Regions from separate parts of the Ruegeria sp. AB6 genome, predicted to be linked through region 3. Evidence: riboswitches for the same ligand, from Rfam matches in the RefSeq annotation. Region 3 holds a riboswitch; each other region holds the start of a gene.
The links. Region 3 has a riboswitch for cobalamin ahead of ACR0DB_RS12875 (DUF1636 family protein). Riboswitches for the same ligand answer to the same signal wherever they lie in the genome.
Positions count from the first base shown of each region.

Region 1 (2,259 bases), on a different contig from region 3:
CCGACCCGGATGCGACCACCGTCGTTTTCATGGGCAAGCGCACCTTCCCCCTGCTGGTTGAGACCCTGCACGCCCATGGCCTGCCGCTGGAAACGCCTGCACTGATGGCCGAATCCGTCTCGACCCCCGAGCAAAAGCTGCATCGCAGCACAGTGGGCGCGCTATCCGAAAAGCTGGCTGAAGAAATCGGAACCGCCCCGGCGCTGATCCTTTATGGCCCGCTGGCAGAGCTTGACGATGTTTGACCTGACCCTGATCGGTATCGGCACCGGAAACCCTGACCACGTGACCTTTCAGGGCGCGCAGGCGATCCGCGCGGCGGACCTGATCCTGATCCCTCGCAAGGGCGAGAACAAGGCCGATCTGGCCGGGCTGCGCGAAGAAATCATTGCGCAGGTCACCGACACGCCGCCGCAGATCGCCTATTTCGACATCCCCAAGCGCCGGTCCGATGACGGGTATCTGCGCGGAGTGGATGAATGGCACGACGCCATCGCCCTGCGCTGGCGCGAGGCAATTGCCGCCCATCCCGGCGCACAGCACGTGGCGCTGCTGATCTGGGGCGATCCGTCGCTATACGATAGCTCACTGCGAATCGCGGCGCGGCTGGACCCTCAACCAACGACGCTGGTGATCCCTGGCATTACAGCGCTGCAGGCGTTGACGGCTGCCCACGCGATTCCGATCAACGATCTGGGTGCCCCCTACATCGTGACCACGGGGCGGCGGATTCGCGACGAAGGGTGGCCGGACGGTGCATCAAACGTGGCGGTAATGTTGGATGGTGAGTGCTCGTTCCAACATCTTCAGATGGCAGATTATGACATCTGGTGGGGGGCTTATGTGGGCATGAAAGAGGAAATTCTGATCAAGGGGCCCTTGGCTGAGGTTGCGCAGCAGATTCTGGACACCCGTGCCGATGCGCGCGCCGATCACGGGTGGATCATGGATATCTATCTTCTCAAAAAGTGCGTGAACTGACCAAATTGGTCGCGAATGGCGATTGCGCCACGCGGGTTTTGAAGGCTAGATGAACCCGTCTGGTCCCGTCGTTCACAGCGACGAGCTAAGAGGGAATGTGGTGCGATCCGAGTTGATCCAATCCACAGCCGCCCCCGCGACTGTAAGCGGTGAGCCTTGCTCAACCAGCCACTCCTGAATTTTCAGGGGGAAGGCGAGCACAGGCCCTGACCCGCAAGCCAGGAGACCTGCCAGGCGTGATTTGAAACACCGGCCGTCGGGTGCGACGGCACAGGAGAATTGAAAATGACAACACAAACACAAACCGCCTCGCGCGCTGGTATCCTGCCGGTCATGTTCGCTGTGGTTCTGGGTCTTGGCATCATTTCGGTGACTGGCCACGTTCAGGCCGCTGCCCTGCATGACGCAGCCCATGACGTGCGTCACGCAACCGGCTTCCCCTGCCACTAAACCCATGTTTGGTCGCATTCTGACCAGCGCGTTGTTCGCTGGTGCTACAGCGGGGCTGATTGCCGCCCTGCTGCAGCTTGCGTTTGTGCAACCGGTTTTGCTGCACGCCGAACTGTATGAAACAGGCGAATTGGTCCATTTCGGCGGCGACGTCGTCAGTGCCCACCCCGAGCTGCCGGGCATGTTCTCGGAACTGTTCCGCGATGCGCTGAGCGTTATTTTCACAATGCTCATCTATACAGGTTATGCACTGATGATGATCGCGCTGATGTCGGTGGCCGAGGGCAGCGGTCACAAAATCGACGGTCGCACAGGCGTTTTGTGGGGTTTGGCCGGGTTTATCGCGGTTCACCTCGCCCCCGGTTTTTCGTTGGCGCCCGAAGTGCCCGGCGTGGCAGCGGCGGATGTCGCAGCGCGTCAGGTTTGGTGGTTTGCCACTGTCGCAGCAGCAGGTGTAGCCATGTGGCTGATCGCCTTTGGCGGCAACCTTGTCAGCTATGTGATCGCAGCCGCCCTGCTGCTGGCCCCGCACCTGATCGGCGCGCCCGAGCCCGACGTGTTCACCGGCCCTGTGCCGACCGAGATCGGCGCGCTGTTTGCCGCACGCGCTTTTGGCATCGGCCTGGTAGCCTGGGTTCTGGTCGGGGCATTCGCCGGGTACTTCTGGCGATATGAAAGCCAGCGTGCCGTAGCTGCGGCCTGACAAGCACGCTTATAAACACGCCGAGACCAGCTCGGCGTGTTTGCTACTACCATCAAGGAACATAAAATGGCACGCTCACTTGCCCTGTTTGCAATCGGCATAGTTTTTGGCAGTGGTGCAGGATT
Region 1 is NZ_JBQGAD010000001.1:450,507-452,765, forward strand. It holds gene cobA (uroporphyrinogen-III C-methyltransferase) at 1-245, shown strand, start outside; gene cobF (precorrin-6A synthase (deacetylating)) at 238-981, shown strand; cobalamin riboswitch at 1,025-1,230, shown strand; gene ACR0DB_RS02305 (CbtB domain-containing protein) at 1,267-1,431, shown strand; gene ACR0DB_RS02310 (CbtA family protein) at 1,436-2,134, shown strand; gene ACR0DB_RS02315 (hypothetical protein) at 2,201-2,259, shown strand, end outside.
Region 1: it holds a riboswitch for cobalamin, as region 3 does, so the genes downstream of both, ACR0DB_RS02305 (CbtB domain-containing protein) here and ACR0DB_RS12875 (DUF1636 family protein) in region 3, are expected to answer to the same signal.

Region 2 (2,259 bases), on a different contig from region 3:
GGCTGGGCCGAGCCTCCATGTCATCCTCGGCGGCAGCCTCAAGACCCAGCACGACGCGCACGTCCACAACGCCTTCGGCCACTTCGACGACCGGCAGAGGGCGCGGGGCCTCTGCGGCGATGATCTCTTTGGCTTTGGCGACACCTTCGGGGCCGGCCAGATCAGGCTTGGTCAGCAGGATGATGTCGGCACAGGAGATCTGATCCTCGAACACCTCGGACAGCGGCGTTTCGTGGTCGATGGAGTCGTCGGCCAGACGCTGGGCATCCACCGCCGCGACATTCGGGGCAAAGCGACCGGCGGCAACGGCCTCGGCGTCGGCCAGCGCGATCACGCCGTCAACGGTGATCTTGGATCGGATATCGGGCCAGTCGAACGCTTTCAGCAGCGGCTTGGGCAGCGCCAAACCGGAGGTTTCGATCAGGATATGCTCGGGGCGCGGCTCCAGCGCCATCAGCGCCTCGATCGTGGGGATGAAATCATCGGCCACCGTGCAGCAGATGCAGCCATTGGCCAGTTCCATGATGTTTTCCGCCGGGCAATCGGGAATGGCGCAGGATTTCAGGATATCGCCGTCCACGCCGACATCGCCAAACTCGTTGACCACAACGGCCAGACGCTTGCCCTGCGGGTTCTGCATCAGGTGCCGCACCAGCGTGGTCTTGCCCGAGCCCAGAAAGCCGGTGATCACAGTAACGGGGAGTTTTTCGAGGGTGGACATGTCAGGCTCCAATCGGGGGAATGCGCGAGGCGCAGTTTTTGCGGAAATGTTCGGGGCGCTCGCGCCATTTGACCAAGCCGTCTTCGGTGGCCAGATACTTGGTCGCGCCGTCGACGATCACGTCGACATGATCGACTTCGTTCAGGTTCTCATAAACAAAGGTCCAGCGCTCGGGTCCGCCGCGCAGAACGATGGAACAGCCCTGATCGCAATTCGACAGGCATTCGACGGCTCTCAGCGTTACGCCTTCGGGCAGATCGGCCTGTTCCAGCGCCTTGTGCAACAACGTGCCGGGGCGGTCTGCGTCATCTTCAACAGGTAGGCCGCGGCGGCAGGTGGTGCAAACCAGCAGCTCGACCGGAGCGGTCTCGGTCATGTCTCTCATCCCCCCAAATCCTCATCGTGGGGGACGGGGTTTCAAGCGGGTCGCATTTGACCCGACACCGGAACACCCCGTCCGGTTTCAATCGCGGGTGCTGGCAGGTCTCCCGGCTTGCGGATGTCAGGGCAATTGCCCTGTCGGATGTCCCGCCTTCCCGGCCTGTTTGGCCAGTGGCTTGGGCACCCTCTCCGGTCACGGTCGCGGGGGCGGCTGCGTTTGGCGGATGATCCGTTGACGCATTCCCTTTTCATCCTCGTGCAGAGGACACCAACGGATCGGACATGCGGCACCGGGCAGGGGCTTGTCAAGCGAGTCGCAAGCATCTGTGAAGCAACGGTGGAAAAGCGACCTGTAAGCGTCGCTGGGCGGCATGACGAAGCCCGCAACCCCGTGCTGCCATGACCGAAACGGCGCAAACAGGGAGACGTGTCGCATGAGAGTGGGCTTTATCGGACTGGGCAATGTGGGCGGCAAACTGTCCGGGTCTTTGCTGCGCAACGGGATCGACCTGACGGTGCACGATCTGAACCCTGATCTGGTCGCGGGCTTCGTGGCGCAGGGGGCCAAGGCCGCCGAAAGCCCGGCCCAGCTGATGCGCGATTGCGACGCGGTGATCACCTGTCTGCCATCGCCTGCTGCCTCGGACGCCGTGATGCAGGAGATGCTGCCCGATGTCGGCCCCGGCAAGATCTGGATGGAGATGTCCACCACCGACGAGGCCGAGGTCAAGCGGCTGGGTGCGCAGGTCATCGAACGCGGAGGGGCGGCAGTCGACTGCCCCGTCTCGGGCGGGTGCCATAGGGCGGCGACGGGCAATATCTCGATCTTCGCGGGCTGCGACCGCGCGACGTTCGAACGTATCCTGCCCTTTCTGACCACGATGGGCCGCCGCGTGCTGCACACGGGCGCGTTGGGCTCGGCCTCGGTGCTTAAGGTGCTGACCAACTACCTGGCGACTGCAAACCTGATTACCTGCGCTGAAGCGCTCGTGACCGCCAAGGCCGCCGGGATGGACTTGAACACGACCTATGAGGCGATCAAGATTTCATCAGGTACGTCCTTTGTGCATGAGACCGAAAGCCAGGTGATCCTGAACGGATCACGCGACATTTCCTTTACGATGGACCTTGTGAAAAAGGATATCGGGCTGTTTCAG
Region 2 is NZ_JBQGAD010000001.1:436,498-438,756, reverse strand. It holds gene cobW (cobalamin biosynthesis protein CobW) at 1-721, opposite strand, end outside; gene ACR0DB_RS02235 (DUF1636 family protein) at 723-1,097, opposite strand; cobalamin riboswitch at 1,183-1,390, opposite strand; gene ACR0DB_RS02230 (NAD(P)-dependent oxidoreductase) at 1,537-2,259, shown strand, end outside.
Region 2: it holds a riboswitch for cobalamin, as region 3 does, so the genes downstream of both, ACR0DB_RS02235 (DUF1636 family protein) here and ACR0DB_RS12875 (DUF1636 family protein) in region 3, are expected to answer to the same signal.

Region 3 (2,259 bases):
GGATTTCATCAGCGCGACATGCGTCGCAAATTCCGGAATCATGACCAGATCGTGGACGATCATCACCACTGTGATCCCCAGCCCGGCCACCAGTGACAACATCCGCCCCTTGGCGTCCGGGTCCAGATGGTTGGTGGGCTCGTCCAGAAACAGCAGTGCCGGGTTTTGCGCCAATGCCCGCGCGATATGGGCGCGCTGCCGTTCCCCGCCCGACAGAACCGCCATGCGTTTGTCGGCCAGATCGTTCAGGCTGGTCAGGTCCAAAATTCGCCCAAGATCGGCGGCATGGGCCTCGGCCGAGCGGTCGGCCCGGATCGGGATCTGTCCCAGCGCTACATACTCGCGCAAGGAGAGCCGCCCGTCGGGATATTCCTGCTGGCTGACAACAGCGATCATCCGCGCACGCTCGGTCGCCGACATGCTGCGCAAATTTCGCCCCTTGAACAATACATTGCCGTCCGAAGGATGCTCGGACCCGCATAGAAGGTTCATCAGCGTTGTCTTGCCCGCGCCATTGGGCCCAGCGATGGCCAGAACCGCGCCTTCGTGAAGCGCAAAGGTGATGTCCTGAAGCAGAACTTCGCCGTGATAGGCGTGATAACCGACGCCGTTGACCTGAAGGAACGCATGTTCGGTCATGTGGCCCCCGTCGCCAAGGGCGGCATCCGCGACAAGGTCTTGTGCAACAGCGCCTCGGGGCGATCCGTTGCCTTGGTCCAACCTGTGGAACTGTTTTGGTATTGCCGCGCGAAAGCGGCCAAAGCGTCGATATCGGCCGAGGTTTGAATTTCGCCAAACAGATATTGTGCCTTCGCACCCGCCTGAAATCCAACGGTCAGTGGGTGATCGCAACCGGCCATACACTCAATCATCCGTGTGCCGTAGCCCTCGGGCAGGCGCTCTCGCAGGGCCTCGGCAATCGATTGCGCCGCCTCAGCCCCTTGGCAGGTCGTGCAGATCAGCACCACATGATCCGTCATGCTCCGCCCCACCTGCATGCCGGACGGGCAGGTAAAGGAACGGTTCTGAAGACATCGGGTCGATGTGACATTGAGCCTCTTTCCAGGACACCCCGCCCCGGTTTGGTTGCGTTTGAGATGGCAGGTCTCCTGACTCGCGGGTCTGTGCTTGGCCACCCTTCCCGACCTGATCCGGCCAGTGGGAAATTGGCGTCGCTCACCGCCTACAGTTGCGGGGGCAGTTACGGATTTGGTCTGCACCTTACCGTATTCCCTTTTCATCCCGCGCGTGCAGCATCGGGAACCATCGTAGCGTCACTGCCTCAGATCAGAGCATGGGTCAATACGGATTCCGCAACGTTCCGGTGAAGACAGCGCAAAGGATATTGCTGCTCAGTGGGCAATCAGTTATGCTGCGACGCAGCAAAATCTGAAAGCCGAGGCACCGTTTTGTGGGCTCAAGGGTGCTGGACGTACTATTGTGACCCCGAACTGACCTGCATCAATTAAACCCGCGACCCAAGTCGGTAAGACGTCCGAAAAACCAAAGTTGGCACGCTATGAAAATCCAGGAAAACAAAACCTTCGAGCAGCTCAAGGTTGGCGACACGGCACAACTAACCCGCTTGTGCACGGTTGACGACCTTTATGCTTTTGCCTCGGCCTCGGGCGATCACAATCCGCTGCATCTGGCAGCCTATGACGGGGATGGCGACGGCCTTGCCGAAGCCGTCGCACCCGCGCTGTGGCCCGCCGGTCTGGTCGCAGCCGTGCTGGGAAACTACATGCCCGGCGCCGGAACGCAGACTCGGCGCGCGGATTTGGCCTTCCACCTCCCGGTGCTTGCTGGTGAAGAACTGACTGCCTTTGTCGCTGTTGAGGAAAAGCGCGACGATGGTGATCTGCTCTGCTCAGCCGAAGTGCGACGGGTCGTTGACAATGCACTGGTTCTCAGCGGCACCGTTCAGGTCACACCGCCTTCGACGCATATGGAGTTCGACTCGGTCGAGGTCCCTGGCCTGATCGTGCAGCGGCACCGCCATTTCGACGCGCTGTTGGCAAAAGCGCGCCCACTAGAGCCGATGCCAACCGCCGTTGTTGCGCCAGAAGAGCCCAACTCTCTGAGCGGCGCGTTGCTGGGGCATGCCAATCATATTATTTCGCCGATCCTCGTCGGGGACCCCGATAAAATCGCCGCTGCTGCCGCAGAGCTGGTGGCCGACTTGTCGGGCATCGAAATTGTCGAGGCCCGCAGCCACGGCATCGCCGCGCACCGTGCCGTGGATCTTGTAGTCGAAGG
Region 3 is NZ_JBQGAD010000005.1:263,110-265,368, forward strand. It holds gene ACR0DB_RS12870 (ABC transporter ATP-binding protein) at 1-639, opposite strand, end outside; gene ACR0DB_RS12875 (DUF1636 family protein) at 636-980, opposite strand; cobalamin riboswitch at 1,083-1,282, opposite strand; gene ACR0DB_RS12880 (bifunctional enoyl-CoA hydratase/phosphate acetyltransferase) at 1,520-2,259, shown strand, end outside.